Regions from separate parts of the Paenibacillus sp. MMO-58 genome, predicted to be linked through region 2. Evidence: riboswitches for the same ligand, from Rfam matches in the RefSeq annotation. Region 2 holds a riboswitch; the other holds the start of a gene.

Region 1 (7,547 bases), on a different contig from region 2:
CATAAGGCTCCATGGCTCTAGTCGGCCACCCCATCCTGGCCCGTTCGCTGGGCTGTCCGAAATAATAATTCAGTCCGCCTAGCTCAATGCCAAGCGCTCCGGCCACGGCGGATTCCGGAATACCGCTGTTTGGACTTGGATGATAACGGGCGAACCGGCGAACGGAAGCCCAGGACCCTGCAGCCGACATTCCTCTATTCAGAAATGCGGCAAGCGTGAGCAGGAGGCCGGTTAGGCGTGCCGGAATATAATTCAACGCATCATCCGTTCGGGCGGAGCACCAACCGAAGTTTACATAATTATCATTACGGTAACCAACCATGGAATCCAGCGTATTTGTTGCCCGGTACAGCATGGCCAGAGGCGCACCGCCGAGGATGGCAAACAAAATAGGCGATACAAACGCATCTACCGTATTTTCCGCTACCGTCTCTACCGCTGCCCGCGAAGCTTCGGATGGTGTGAGGCTTCCCGTATCTCGTCCCACAATATATCCTACGAATTTGCGCGCATCTTCCAATTTGCCGGCAGCAAGAGGACGGTAGACAAGCATGGCCGCATCCTTCAGCCCTTTTACAGCTATCGTGGTAGAGATGAACCAGGCGCTTACTACATATCCCAGCCATGGATGGATCCATGCTGCTGCAGCCGTTACTACCCACATGATGCCATAGGATACGGCTAAAGTAACGATCGTCAAAATAATGCCCCTGCCCTTAATGCGCCTGGCGCCCCGTCCTTCTTCCTTCCTGCGCAAACGCTTCTCGAGTACGCGAATAAGCCGACCGATCCAGATAACGGGATGGGTCGGCCACTTCGGATCGCCGATAATCCAGTCTATGACGATAGCTGCCGCAACAAGCAGCAGCGTTTCCTGCAAAGAATAATAGATCATAAGCTCTCCCACCGAAATTGCAAGGCTTTCAGCTCGACCGGAATGCCGGCGGTCACGAGGAAAACCTTGTCCGACAAGGCAGCCATCCGTTGATTCAACCGTCCGGCTTCATCGCGGAATTTTCTGCCGAGCGGATAAGCCGGCACGATGCCGTCCCCAACTTCATTGGTCACAAGGATAAGCGGATAATTATACTCCTGTACGGCAGCTGACAATTCATTGACCTGTTCATTCAGCCAATCGCGGGCTTTCTCCGCAGCTTCGGATTTTTCCCTTTCCTCCGCCTCCATCAGCACGTTTGTCAGCCATAAGGTTAAGCAATCAACCAATACCACGGGCGGCTTTCCATCCATCCGCTCCAGCTCATAGGCTTCCTTCGCCAGCTGCCGCAGCCTGTCCGGAAGCTCCATCGGCTCCTCAATGGTCGTCCAACGAAAGCCGCCTTGTTCCCGGTTCTGCTGGTGCAAAGCGATCCGTTCCGCCATTTCCTCATCCCAGACCCGGCTGGTCGCCAAATAGATCCCTTGCTCCCCAAGCCGGGCTGCAAGCTTTTCGGCGAAGGAGCTTTTGCCGCTTCTTGCTCCGCCGGTTACCAACATTGCCAACTTCGCCTCACCTACTCCCTGGAAACTCCGGCGCTTGAGAAGGTCGCCATTTCCTGCATCAGCTTTAAGGCGGCATCAACGAAATGGAAGCACAAGACGGCGCCCGTTCCTTCTCCAAGCCGCATATCGAGCTGAATCATCGGAGACAGCCCCATTGACTCCAGTACAACCGCATGCCCTTGTTCCTGGGACAAATGGGAGGCGAACAAATAAGGCTTCGCCTGCTCTGCCAGCCGAACGGCCACCAGAGCGGCAACCGAGGAAATAAACCCGTCAACGACAACCGGACAGCCGTTTGCAGCCGCGCCGATGATAAATCCGGCCAAGCCCGCAATTTCCGCACCGCCTACCTTGGCGAGTACATCAAGCGGATCCGAGGCATTGGGCTTATTAACGGCAATAGCGCGTTTCACGACTTCAATCTTATGCCGCCAGCTTTCATCATTAATGCCGGTTCCCCTGCCAACGGATAATTCGGGCGCTAATCCCGTCAATACGGTTGTCAGAGCCGCGCTTGGGGTCGTGTTGCCGATTCCCATCTCTCCCGTTGCGAACAGCCGGTAGCCTTTTTCAGCTAATTCATTAGCTACTTGAACGCCTGCCATAATAGCCCGAAGCGCTTCCTCCCTGCTCATCGCAGGCTGCTTTGCCATATTGGCAGTTCCTCGAACCACCTTCCGGCTGATCAGCCCCGGATGCTCAAGCTCGGCGTTTACGCCAATATCCACGCAATAGACATCGGCTCCCGCCTGTCGCGCGAGTACGTTTACCGCCGCTCCGCCGCTTAAGAAATTAAGGACCATTTGCGGAGTCACTTCTTGCGGATACGCGCTGACCCCTTCCTCGCACACGCCGTGATCTCCAGCCATCACGACTACCGCTTTGCGGCTCAAATCCGGCCAGAGACTGCCTGAAATCCCGGCTAAGCGAAAAGCAATCTCTTCAAGCTTCCCGAGACTGCCGGTTGGCTTTGTCAGCTGATCGGAATGCGCCTTTGCTTCAATTACAGCCTGTTCCTGGAAAGGTCTGATTCGTTCGATAATCTGTTGTAACTCGGCAGCTAATTCATTTGCCACAATGTTTTCTCCTCTCCGTATGTACAACTCTATGTCATTTCAATTAATCTGCCGGCATCCTGTTGCTTCGGCTGCAATAAAATTTGAGGCGTACCGGTTAAAGGATGCTTCACGATCGATGCCTCCGTCTGATAAACCTCACGAATCAGGTCAACGCTAAGCACCTCCGCAGGAGCACCCGTTGCCGCTATTCCGCCCTTATGCAAGACGAGTATCCGATTGCAATACAGGGAAGCCAAATTCAGATCGTGCAGAACCGCTACAACGGTCAAATTGCGTTCCTGCTGCCACTGCCGTACGGTATCCAGCAGCTGCACTTGATAACCGATATCCAGATATGTCGTTGGCTCATCCAGCAAAATAACCTCCGGCTCCTGCACCACCACCTTCGCTAGAGCTACCCGCTGACGCTCCCCGCCGCTTAGCTGATCAAGAGGCCGGTTCGACAAAGGCGTCAGCCCCATCGAATCCAGCGTGAAATCGATTAGTGCAGAATGATCCTCCCGCTCATCGCCAAACCAATTCTGATAAGGAAAACGTCCCATCTCAACCACTTGACGGACGGTAAAGCCCGCTGGGGGCAACCCGCCTTGCTGCAGCACCGCCAAACGTCTCGCGAGCGCTTTGCGGGAATAATTCGACAGATTCACGCCGGATAAGCTGACATCGCCCGAAGAAGGCTTTGTCACGCCTGATAATAGCTGCAGCAGCGTTGACTTCCCTACGCCGTTTGGCCCGATAATGCCATGAATCCGGCCGGGCTCAAGCTTAAACGAGAGGTTCTCCAGGACAGAACGGCCGTTAACTTTCTTGCTCACTTGTTGAACCGAGATCATTAATAGCCCTCCTGTCCTTTTTTGCGCCGGTACAGCAGATACGCGAAGAATGGCGCGCCTAGTAAAGCGGTTACGACCCCTAGCGGAATTTCTTTCGGGGCAAGGGCTATTCTTGCTAGCGTATCGGACCATAACACGAATATCCCTCCGCCAATCGCCGAGAGCGGAATCAGCAGCCGGTAATCGGGACCAACCATTAACCGGATGAGATGCGGCACAACCAAGCCTACGAACCCGATAACTCCGCTGACCGACACCGCCGCCGCGGTAAGCAGCGTCGAGCCGATCAGAACGATCAGCTTTGTCCGTTCAACCCGGATTCCCAGATGTGCCGCATGCCTCTCGCCAAGCACAAATAGATTCAGCGCTTGTCCGTATGCAAATAAAATCGGCAAGCCAATCACAAGGCACGGAAGCACAATATACACGTCCGCCCAGTTTTTCATAGCCAAAGAGCCCATCAGCCAGAACAGAATCTGGTTAATGACTTCGTCAGACATCGATACCATAAACGATACAAACGCGCCTAAGAAGGATTGAATGATGACACCGGACAGGATCAAAGTCTCAATCTGCATGACGCCTCTGCTGCGCGCCAGGAAAAAGACGCCGAGCAGCGTCAGCGTTCCCGTCATAAAAGCAACAACCGGAATCGTCCATTCGCCCAGCACGGCTTGATAACCAAACAAAATAAGAAAAGCCGCCCCTACCGAGCTGCCGGATGATACCCCTAACGTATACGGATCGGCAAGCGGATTGCGGAGCACGCCTTGAAAGCCCGCTCCGGCAAGCCCGAGACACGCGCCAACAAGCACGCCTAGCAGCACGCGTGACAATCTGACCTGCGTAACAATCGCGATCTCTCCGGTACTCCAATGACTTCCGGCGTCATCCGTCCAAGGAAGCTGATGCCAGAGGATTCCCCATACATCGGCAAACGGGAGCATGGAGGACCCAATCGACAAACTTAGAACGATAGAAACAGCAAGAAGGAGCAAAGCTGCTCCTCCATAGACCGCTAATTTTCTTTTCATCTACTTCACAAGATCCGGGTGAAGAGCTTTCGCAACCTGCAGCAGGGCATCCGCAAGACGCGGACCTACGCGTGAAGTCTCGTCATTGCCAACTTCGAACATCTGCTTGTTCTTCACCGCATCAATCGCATCCCAGCCTGGACGGCTGTTTATTCCGGTAACGATTGGATTCGGATCCTCTCCCAGATCAGGATAAAGGATAATTTCAGGGTTTTGCTTCACGACTTCTTCCGCGCTAACTTCATACCAGCCTGCTTGCGAAGCGCCCACGTTCGTACCGCCGGCAATCGTAAGCAGTTCATCCAGGAACGTGCCGGAACCTACCGTCCAGCCTGGCGAGAATTCCAGGTAAACCAGCTTTTTCGGAGCGTCCTTCACGGCATCCGTCACCTGCTGCTTCACATCGCGCATATGCGTTGCAACTTGCGCAGCTTCCGTGTTCTTATTCATTATTTTACCGATTGTCTCGATTTTGGCAATTGTTTCATCGTAAGTTTTCGGGTCCGTGGCAAGAACCGTAATGTTCAGCTTGCGAAGCTGCTCGACCGCATCGGTATTCATCGAAGAGGAAGCCACTACAAGATCGGGATTAAGAGCCGCGACTGCTTCGATATTGGTCGTCATGTCGCCTACTTTAGGCTTGGACGCCGCTTCCTCCGGATAATTGCTGTAGCTGTCAACGCCGGCAACTTCTTCGCCTGCGCCGACCGCATAAAGAACTTCCGTCTCGCTTGGCGCGAGAGATACGACCTTCGTTGGTGCTTTCTCAAACGTCAATTCCGTTCCCGTAGCATCCGTCACCTTAAACGGATATACCGTCTCCACTGCCGGGCTTTCGGCTGGCTGCTCGCTTTGAACCGGCGATGCCGACGCGTTGGCATTCCCCGTATTCCCCGCATCGTTCGTGTTCGCTTTGTTAGCGCCGCATGCCGCCATAAAGACCAGAATTGCGGTCATCAACATTGCCAGCATTAATTTCGACAATCTTTTGTTTCTCCCAACCATAGTTTCCAAGCACCCCTTCTATTTATCTTGAATCGAAAACAAAAAAAGGCATTCCCGGCAAAGGTGCCGGAAATGCCGGAAGTCCTTTTTGCTTGCGCGCAAAAAAAGACGGTTTCCTTCATTCCAACACTTCCCTAATTCCGCGTAGGTATAGCGTTATGCGAACAGGCAGGTCTCCTGACTTGAAGCAGTAGCGCCAGCGTCTTCCCGAATTTTGCATTCAGTGACGTAAGCTGGCACACGGGTCTAAATAAAATTAGACCGCTTCTTACAGTGGCGGGTCCGTGCCGGATTTTAACCGGACTTCCCTATTAAGCTTGCAAAAGCCTGTCGGCTCCTGCAGCACCTGTTCCATGATTTATTCGTTTTCGACCAACGTAACTATACCACCCATATTCTAGAATTGTCCAGCAGCTCTTCTTAATCTTGCTCCAAGCCTGATCGCGTTACCCACCACCGATACCGAACTGAAGGCCATTGCCGTACCTGCCATCCACGGCTGAAGCATGCCGCAAGCGGCAAACGGAATGATAAGCGCGTTATAGATGAAAGCGAAAGTCAGATTCTGCCGAACATTGCGCACCGTTAGACGGCTGATCAGCAAAGCCTCCGGAATAGCGGTCATCCGGGGCTGGAGAAGCGTAATGTGACCGGCTGTTAATGCCGCATCCGTACCGTCTCCCATCGCGAGGCCTACATCCGCCGCGGCTAGTGCCGGAGCGTCATTCCAGCCGTCCCCGGCCATTCCGACCTTGTAGTCCTGCTCCTTCAGGCGGTCCACCAGCTCCAATTTATCTTCGGGCAGCATATTGGCATAGACCTTTGAAGGATCGATCCCCGCCGTTTGGGCCGCGCTCAAAGCAGGCGCAGGATGATCTCCCGTTGCCAGAACCACGGTTACTCCTGCTTTCCGAAGCTGCGTTACGGCCGGTTTGGCAAAAGCCTTTACCGCATCGATGAAGGATATAGCTCCAATTACTCGATTATTATCCGCTACGTACAGCACCGTTTCCCCAAGCTTCTGGCGTTCTTCCGCGAATCTTTGAATAGTTGGACTGCCGATGCCCCACTTTTTCAGTGCGGCAAACCCGGCATTGCCGATTCCTATTCTCCTCTGCTCTACCGATGCTTCTACCCCTTTGCCTGTCGTATAGGAGAAATCGGTTGCGGCAGGAGGAACCAGGCCGGTCTGCACGGCCTCCGCCCGAATGGCGACGGCTAGCGGATGAGTCGAATTGGCTTCCACGGCGGCTGCAAGCCTCAAGAGTCCCTGCTTGCTCCCCTGCGTAACGTGCATGCTGCCGATCTTCGGTTTTCCTTCCGTTAACGTTCCCGTTTTATCAAGCACAAGCATGTTAAGCTGCGCCAGCCGTTCAAGCGCACCCGCTTCCTTTACCACAATCCCTCTTTTGGCGAGCCGCCCCGAGGCTACGACAAGGGAAATCGGAGTTGCGAGTCCGAGAGCGCATGGGCAAGCCGCCAATACAACCGCGACGGCACAACGGAAGGCCGTCGTCCAATTGCCCGGTTCAACAGCCGAAACCCAAATCACAAACGTACCTAACGAGAGAAGCAGCATCGCCGGTACAAACCAAGCCGATACCGCATCGACCTGCCGCTGAATCAGCGACTTCGAACGTTGCGCCTGCCTGACGAGATCAACAATCCGGCTCAGCATGGTGGCGTAACCGGCAGCGGTTGTACGGATACGGAGGCTGCTGCTTTCATTCCGAGTCCCTGCCCATACTTGGTCGCCGGGGCGCTTGGCAAGCGGAACGCTCTCGCCCGTCAACAAGGACTCGTTAATTTCCGATTCTCCGGTTGCAATAACGCCGTCAACGGGAATAATCTGTCCGGCAGGCACAAGTACGTAATCGTTCTCCCGGACAAACTCCGTCTTGATTTCCATTTCTACGCCGGCCCGCTCCACTTTTACTACCGTATTCAGCAGCTTGCTGTATCCCGAGGCATCCTGCTGCGCGCGCGAAGTAACGGAGGCTTCAATAAACTTGCCAAGCAGCACGGCCGTTATGACGACTGCGGATGTCTCGAAATACAGAGGAACCTCGTGGGCGTACAAAGCGGTCCGATCCGCA
Region 2 (7,547 bases):
TCTCCGCCTATGCTCGCAATCACCGGATCGGTTACGGTCTTTTGCAGGAAAGCAGCCGTTGTCTTAATGTGACCCTGAACTTCCAACTGCTTTGCGTCAACCGGACTGCTGCCAGCGTTGCCTGCCTTTTTATAATCGTAAGAACGCATCGCCACAACGGCTGCCATCTCGCGGGTAACCTTGGCTTGCGGATCAAATTTGCCGGACGATCCAGTCATTAAGCCTGCTTCTGCAATGGTTGCGATATCAGACTGTGCCCATACCGATGCAGCCTGCAAATCTTTGATCGCGGTTTGCGGTTGTGCCGCCTTCATGCCAAGTGCCCGGACAATCGTCACGGCCATTTCTTCGCGCGTTATGCTTGCGTTTGGATCAAAGTGCTGCTGATAGCCGTTCATATAACCGGCTTGGGCAACCGCATTGACATACGGCGCGAACCAGTCTTTCGAGGTTACATCCGTAAAACCGGCCGCAGGCGCGGTCGTTGGCAGACCCAGAATAGATACGAGCATTTTCGCAAACTCTGCTCTTGTAACCGAATCTTGCGGATGGAACTTACCGCCGCTGCCTTGCACAAAGCCTTTTTCGGATGCCTGCTCAATCGCTTGCTTTGCCCAAGACGAGATTTGGGAAGCATCGGAATAAAGCTTTTCCAAACCATTAGAAGCCGGGGGCGTGCCTGTACTGCCAGAACCGCCCGCTCCTGTATCTTCGCCTTCATCATCTCCGTTGTTGCCATTCTCGCCAGGCGCTTCCCAATCATCCGGATCCACGCCAAGGTCGATACCTAGATTGGTTGTGTAACGCCATTGAAGCTTATCCCCGTCTTTAAGTTCATAAAGGCTTGCGCCATAGTTCGGGTAAACGCCATTGACGTTGTACATCCAACCGCTTCCGCTGCCATGGTCAAATTCACCGTCACCTGCTATGGACTGAACATAAGCACTGTTGTATTTCGGAGTAAAGACGTATTCGTAAGTCAAACCTTTGCTGTCGAGAACACGTTTAAGCAAACTCCACGCGGTATCTCCCTCACGAAGTTCGATCTTTGTGTTTGCAACGGTATAACCTTTATTAATCGTCAATTTGTCAACGGATAAGGTTACGTATTTCGTAGCCGTCGGCGGCGGATTGCTTCCTCCTCCATCTACAACAATTGTGCTCTCAGCGAAAGCTACATAATCCGTAAAATGATTCGTCTTGATAATCAGATCAGAGCCGTTGTCGTACGTGTATTCGTTCTTGCCGCTTGCAAGGCCAAGCGCATCGCTGGTGTATTTCGTAATCGAAGTGGCAACGCCGCCCTCGATATAAGCAACGCTTTTGCCGCCCATCCCTTTAAGCGTCAAGGTAACGAACTGATTGAATTGCACGCGTGCGCTCCCACCCATCGAGAAGGCAACTGCAACCTGATCCATTTTTTTGCCGCTTGCAACAATGTTCTTAATCTGGTTTTGCAAGACGGAATCGGAAGTATTTAAGGCAGTAAGCAAATGAATGCCTGCTGAGTCTCCGGATGTCACTTGCGTGCCTTGCGGAATCAGGATCGAATTATTTCCTTTTACCGCTTCAATCTGCGGCAGCGCAGTGGTAAGCGGAAGACTAAGCTTTACATCCGATGCTTTGCCAGCAGGAATCGAAATGCCGATTTGTTTGCCGCTGTCTGCTGCCGTAACCGGTATTCGGTAATCTGCCGAATCATCCGGAACCGCTACTTGCGGTGTATTGCCTGACGGAAGTGTCAAATCACCGGGATTCGCCGGTTGTTGTTCAGTGGAAAGCGTGACATCCGTCATATCATAAAGAGATTTCTTCTGTTTCAAGTAGCGGTCATAAGCTACAAGTGCATACGTACCTTGATCGGTCGCCAATCCGTTGACGCCGCCCGTCTTGGTATGACGGAAACCGCCATCAGGCAAAGCATAGAGTAAGAACGCATCAATCAAGGAATGGCCGTTCTTTACAAAACGGGGATCCGAGTTGGAATCGATCCCTAATGCGCTAAGAGCAACAATGACCTGCGCGATGCTCTCGCTCGAAGAATAACCGCCGTCATTGCTGCTCTGTGACTTGGACAACCAAGTGACTGCACGGTCGGCAGCTGATTTGACATCAGGGTTGCAGTTGTAATAAGGAGCCAAAGCTTGAAGCGTCATAGCCGTCAAGTCCACATCAACAAAGCTGCCAAAGCCCCATCCGCCTGCATTTTCGGTGCCTTTCTTAACCTCCTTATCAACCATGTATTGAATAAGATTGGCTCTTGTGGATTGAACCGCTACGCCCGCTACGACAGGAATATCGTATTTGTGGCTGTCCAGTGCCAGCAAGGCAAAGGTAGGTCCGTTAATGCCTTGGGCAATAACTTTATTGAAATCTGCCAGCTTCTCGAGCTGATTATATCCGCCGACATTCGTTACATCTTTGCCAATCGACGTCAGCGCCAGGATAACTCTGGAGTGCTCGGTATATTTATTTGGATCTAGAACGTTTTGTTTATCTTGAACAGCCGCTACGACCTTGTTGTAATAAGTATCATAGTAGCCATCCGGCACTTGGTAGTTGCCGCGTGCCAAGGTAAGGACTGACCACTCGCCGTTTAACGTTCCGAAGACGGGATTGCTTACCGTTGATAATAGATAAGCCAGATTGCGGTCGACGTATTGATCGATTGTACCTGCAGCATTTGCCTTGTATGTAACCGTATAGGTCTGCGTTGCCTGGTTACCGGCACCATCTGCCGCATTGATGACAAGCGTATTCAAGCCAGATACTAAATCAGCTGTATACTGTCCGTTTGATGGTTGCAGCAGATTTCCGTTCAGCTTCACTTCAGGGTCGATTGTCTGCTGAACGTTATCCGTAACCGATACCGAGAACGGAAGCTGTTGTGCCGTTACGACCTGATTGTTAACAAATCCGTTAACCGTGATGGAAGGAGGAGTCGTATCCTGAGCTCCTGCCAGCTCTGTCAAAGCCGAATTAACTTCCTCTTGCGTACTTTCAATATTTTGTAATGTAGCATATGCATGTTCGTACGCTGGACCAATCTTCACATCATTCAGCAATTCCTGTTTGTCAGGTGAGCTGTTGATTTCAGCAATGGCTTCCGTTAATCCATCCTTGTTCGCGAGCCGGATATCTCCCCACTCGCTGCCAAGGTCCGTTCCGTATCCGTATACGGTGAATTGAACACGGATGACATCGCCGTTTTGCGGCTCATAATTGGAAAAGCCAACGGGAGGGAACGCATTATTTACGGCATACATCCAACCGGACATATTGGTGTAGTCAAACTCACCAAGCCAATTCTCATCCACTTTGCCGCCAAACACCGCATGATTGTCTTCCATCATCTTTGTTAGGTAGGCTGGAAGCTCAACCGGCCTGGAATCGTTATCTTTTACTTTGGATAAATAAAAAGCGCTATCGATCGATCCCGAATGCTTGTAGTTCTCTTCCCCAAGAAGACGGTCGACCAAGGCAGCCCCATTGTCCCCTTCATAAAAAGGCACTTTTACGGGCTCTTTAATATAGCCCTGGCCAAGCGTAAACTTCTCCACATCCAGCGTGACGTAACCTTCCGGCGTATCTGCGGGGTCGGCATAAGACACACGGACTGGCGTTACAGTAACGGATAACGTTACTGCTACAACAAGCAGCCATACTAACCATTTATTCTTTTTCATTACAAGCTCCCTTTCTATAACTCTTTCATTCTCTCGGGCACAACTACCCATCCGCACAGCAAAAAACCCTCCAACTCGTAAAAGTTGAAGGGCTTGGTCAAGTAGACATGTCAAAGTAAGCATGCATAATGAACACCCTCCTATCGCTCGTAGAATTGTGGTGTAAAAAGAATCAGGCAGGTATTCTGGCTCGAGCGTCAATGCCTATGCACCCTTCCCGGTTGCCCAGTGGATATGCGCATAGACTCGTCTCTTACAGCGGCGGGACCGCGTGGGATTCTCACCCAACTTCCCTTTTAACCAATCCAATACCATCGCCCTAACTGGCGGAAGGTATCATTGGCACCTGATACTTATCTCGTATTCAATTTGCTTGCTCATCATAACGAATATTTTTCGTTTTGTCATGCTAAATTTTTCAATTCTATAGGCCTATTCTCTCAGCTGATCTCCGTGAAAGACTCGCAAAATAAACTCCCGGTCGGGTACATCCAGCCTTTCGTAGGAAGCAAGGAATGCCGAATTATCATATTCCGCCTCCTGCAGCTGTACCTCAAAACCCTGCTCGCTCACCGTAACGATCGCGTACCTGGCAGTAGACTTATTGTTGCAGCCAAGGGAACCGGGATTAAGAAACGCTTGTCTGTCGCTGCGGAAATAATGAACCGGATGATGATGGCCAAAACCGATCAATGCGTCTTCGTAACCGTCGAACAGCTTTTCCAGATTGGACAGGCTTGGCTCAACAATTGGGCTAAACGGATCTTTGCTTATCGGATCGTTAAACTTGTCCCGCGCAATATGATAATGGGTAAAAAGCATGCTTTTGCCGTGCGCTTCAGTCCGGATCATACGAGGCATTCGTTCCAGCAGCGGGACAAACGACTTGTCCATTCTATCCGCTATCCACTTATGATGCCGTTCCGAATGGAAATGGCTTTCCGGATAAGGTTCACCCTTGATAATCGCGAGCACGGCTTCATCATGATTACCGGACACATAGGATACATCATCCCTGGAGAAAAGCGTATGAAGCACTTCATTCGTATCCGGCCCGATTCCGATTATATCTCCCAAGCAATAGATGGAGTCAATCTCGTGCAAAGTGTCGATCTCATGAAGGGCCGCTTTTAACGCTGGCATATTGCCATGGGTATCCGTTATTAACGCAAACCTCTTATTCATGCTTCTCCACCCTTCCTGCTTGTTAGGCTGGTTTATTCCTTTGGGATACTCCGGATCGAACCGTCTGCGGAGCCCACAATAACTAGACTTGCCATATGGATAAACAATCCGTTGTCCACAACGCCGGGAATCCGGTTCAGGTCATCATGAAGCGCTTCCGGATCCGTAATGGCGCCAAACTCGCAATCCGCAATATAGTTGCCGTTATCGGTCACATACAGCTCTTCACCTTTCTTGCGGAGCTTCGGCTCGCAGCCCAGCTTGCGAAGCTTCTTCACCGTCAGTTCGAAAGCAAACGGAACAATCTCGACAGGCAGCGGGAACTTGCCAAGCTGCTTCACGTCCTTGCTCTCGTCCACGATAATAATCAGCTGCTTGCTTGCAGCCGCTACAATCTTCTCGCGAAGCAGAGCTCCGCCGCCACCCTTAATTAAGTGAAGGGCAGGATCCACTTCATCCGCCCCGTCAATTGTCAGATCAAGCACGTCCACATCGGCAAACGGCATCATCGGAATGCCAAGTTCTTTCGCCAGCTGCTCGGATTGAACCGAAGTTGCGACTGCTTGAATGGTTAGCCCTTCTTCCTTCACCCGACGGCCAATCGCTTGAATCGCCCAGTACGCGGTAGAGCCGGTACCAAGTCCTACTTTCATCCCGTCCTTGACGAGTTCAACTGCTTTTTCTGCTGCAATACGTTTCGATTCCATGAGATCACCTTATTTTATTTAGAATTTGTGCAAAGGATTTAATAATTAGTATAACAAAGCAATGAATGTTAGGAAATATAGGGCAGGTTTATATTCTTTATAAAATAAAAGGCACATTCCCGCTCGATCCGAGTAGGGAATGTGCCTATAACTTTTATTTCTTTAAATAAACCGTGCCGATATCGGGCAAGCTTTGTACACAGCCCTTCGTATTGGATCTTATACCGCGAAGATATGATTGCCGATTTGAACGATTTGCTTGCGGGACCAGATCCACTTCGATGTAGCCGTCTTCGGATTAAAATAATACAACGCGCCTTGCGACGGATCGTTGCCGCCAAGCGCATCTAGCGCAGCTTTGTAGGCTGTAGAATCCGGCTTCAAATTATATTGGCCGTCATCAACCGCCGTAAATGCGCCGGATTGTTCGATTACGCCTTTAATGGTTTTCGGGAAGCCGTCAGCATCAAGACGATTTAATACAACCGCCGCAACGGCAACCTGGCCCTTGAAGGACTCTCCGCGCGCTTCTGCATAAACGATACGTGCCAGAAGATCAAGCTCTTTCTGATTAGCGGAAACCTTCTTCAGCTGGGTCCAAGTTTTCTCCTCCGCTACACCATCCGACTTAAGTCCGTAATCCACTTGGAATTTGCGAACGGCCTCTTCCGTCATTTTTCCGTAAAACGTTGTAATCGCCGTATTATCGAAATAACCTAACGTCTTCAAACGGAACTGCAAATCCGGCACATCCGGACCGTAGCTGCCATAACTGAGCGTCGCTGGCGCCGCTGCTTTCGCAGCCTGAAGCGGCATGGCAACCGTCATCATAAATGCTAGAATAATGGAAATACTATATTTATAAATTTGATTATTAATCAATATTAATACTCCTCTCATTTTATTAATATTTGCATAAATCATTAATTGGAAAAATTTTGTTGTGTAACGGCAGGTTTTTAACGAGTTTAACATACAAAAAAAAATATAGTAACCCGAATACATTAATTACATTTATTTGCTAATCTAACTTTTTCCTCACGCTCGAATCCTTTCGATTGTTCCCTATCGCTTGAATTGGTACAATATAGGAAGATTTAAAGCGAGGTGAACAGCATTGAATGTGATCAAAATCAAGGATCGGCAGGAGCTAGACCGGCGTGTTCCGATGATGCCCTGGTATGTGGAGAAATTTATCAACTATAAGCTTCCCGACCTCTCTCCCTCTTCATTGCTGGAGTATGTCAGAGACTACGAGACGTTTATGGGATGGCTGATCGCCGAAGGATTATCAAGCGCGGAAAAAGTGAAGGATGTCCAGCTTATCGAGCTTGAACGGCTGCATATGGACAGTATCGATACCTTCCGGATGTTCCTTGCGACCAATCCGAACCATAGCAATACCAGAACAACCATTACGCGCAAGCTGTCGTCTCTAAGGTCGCTCTTTCATTATTTGAGCCAGATCGCCGAGGATGACGAGTTCTATCCGCTATTAAAGCGGAACGTGATGGCCAAGGTCTCGATCAAGCGAACGCATAAGCCAAAAGATACGGCGGCAAAGCTGGAAGGCAAGCTGCTGCAGGAAGAAGAAATACACGAATTTCTGGCCTATATACATGCTGATTACGAGAAGGACGTTGCGGAGAACAAGCAGGCTCTATATTCCTATCAGCTAAATCGAACCAGAGACAGCTGCATTATCAGTCTCATTCTTCATTCCGGCCTTCGCGTCTCCGAAATCGTAAATCTCAATACCGATGATATTGACGTGAAGAAGAAGCTCGCCTATGTCTACCGAAAAGGCAAGAACGACGATACCTTCAAGACTCCCGTCTATTTCCGTCAGGAAGCGGTTGATGATCTAACGGCCTATTTGCAAATGAGGGACTCCCATTATAAAGCGCCTAAACGTGAAAAAGCCCTCTTCCTTGCCATTGCTAACGGCAAAAAAGAAGGCTCTCGAATG

Evidence for each region. A riboswitch is a leader RNA that binds a small molecule or an ion and turns the genes downstream of it on or off. The one in region 2 is predicted to bind cobalamin.
Region 1: it holds a riboswitch for cobalamin, as region 2 does, so the genes downstream of both, WFJ73_RS06055 (ABC transporter substrate-binding protein) here and WFJ73_RS05510 (S-layer homology domain-containing protein) in region 2, are expected to answer to the same signal.

Annotation. Positions count from the first base shown of each region.
Region 1 covers NZ_JBBCVY010000002.1:63,866-71,412, forward strand. Annotated here, with positions in the region: gene cbiB (adenosylcobinamide-phosphate synthase CbiB) at 1-895, opposite strand, end outside; gene cobU (bifunctional adenosylcobinamide kinase/adenosylcobinamide-phosphate guanylyltransferase) at 892-1,500, opposite strand; gene cobT (nicotinate-nucleotide--dimethylbenzimidazole phosphoribosyltransferase) at 1,512-2,579, opposite strand; gene WFJ73_RS06045 (heme ABC transporter ATP-binding protein) at 2,606-3,412, opposite strand; gene WFJ73_RS06050 (FecCD family ABC transporter permease) at 3,412-4,446, opposite strand; gene WFJ73_RS06055 (ABC transporter substrate-binding protein) at 4,447-5,430, opposite strand; cobalamin riboswitch at 5,602-5,816, opposite strand; gene WFJ73_RS06060 (heavy metal translocating P-type ATPase) at 5,849-7,547, opposite strand, start outside.
Region 2 covers NZ_JBBCVY010000001.1:1,190,667-1,198,213, reverse strand. Annotated here, with positions in the region: gene WFJ73_RS05510 (S-layer homology domain-containing protein) at 1-3,686, opposite strand, end outside; cobalamin riboswitch at 3,858-4,037, opposite strand; gene WFJ73_RS05505 (metallophosphoesterase family protein) at 4,119-4,871, opposite strand; gene rpiA (ribose-5-phosphate isomerase RpiA) at 4,904-5,578, opposite strand; gene WFJ73_RS05495 (cell wall hydrolase) at 5,798-6,409, opposite strand; gene xerS (tyrosine recombinase XerS) at 6,696-7,547, shown strand, end outside.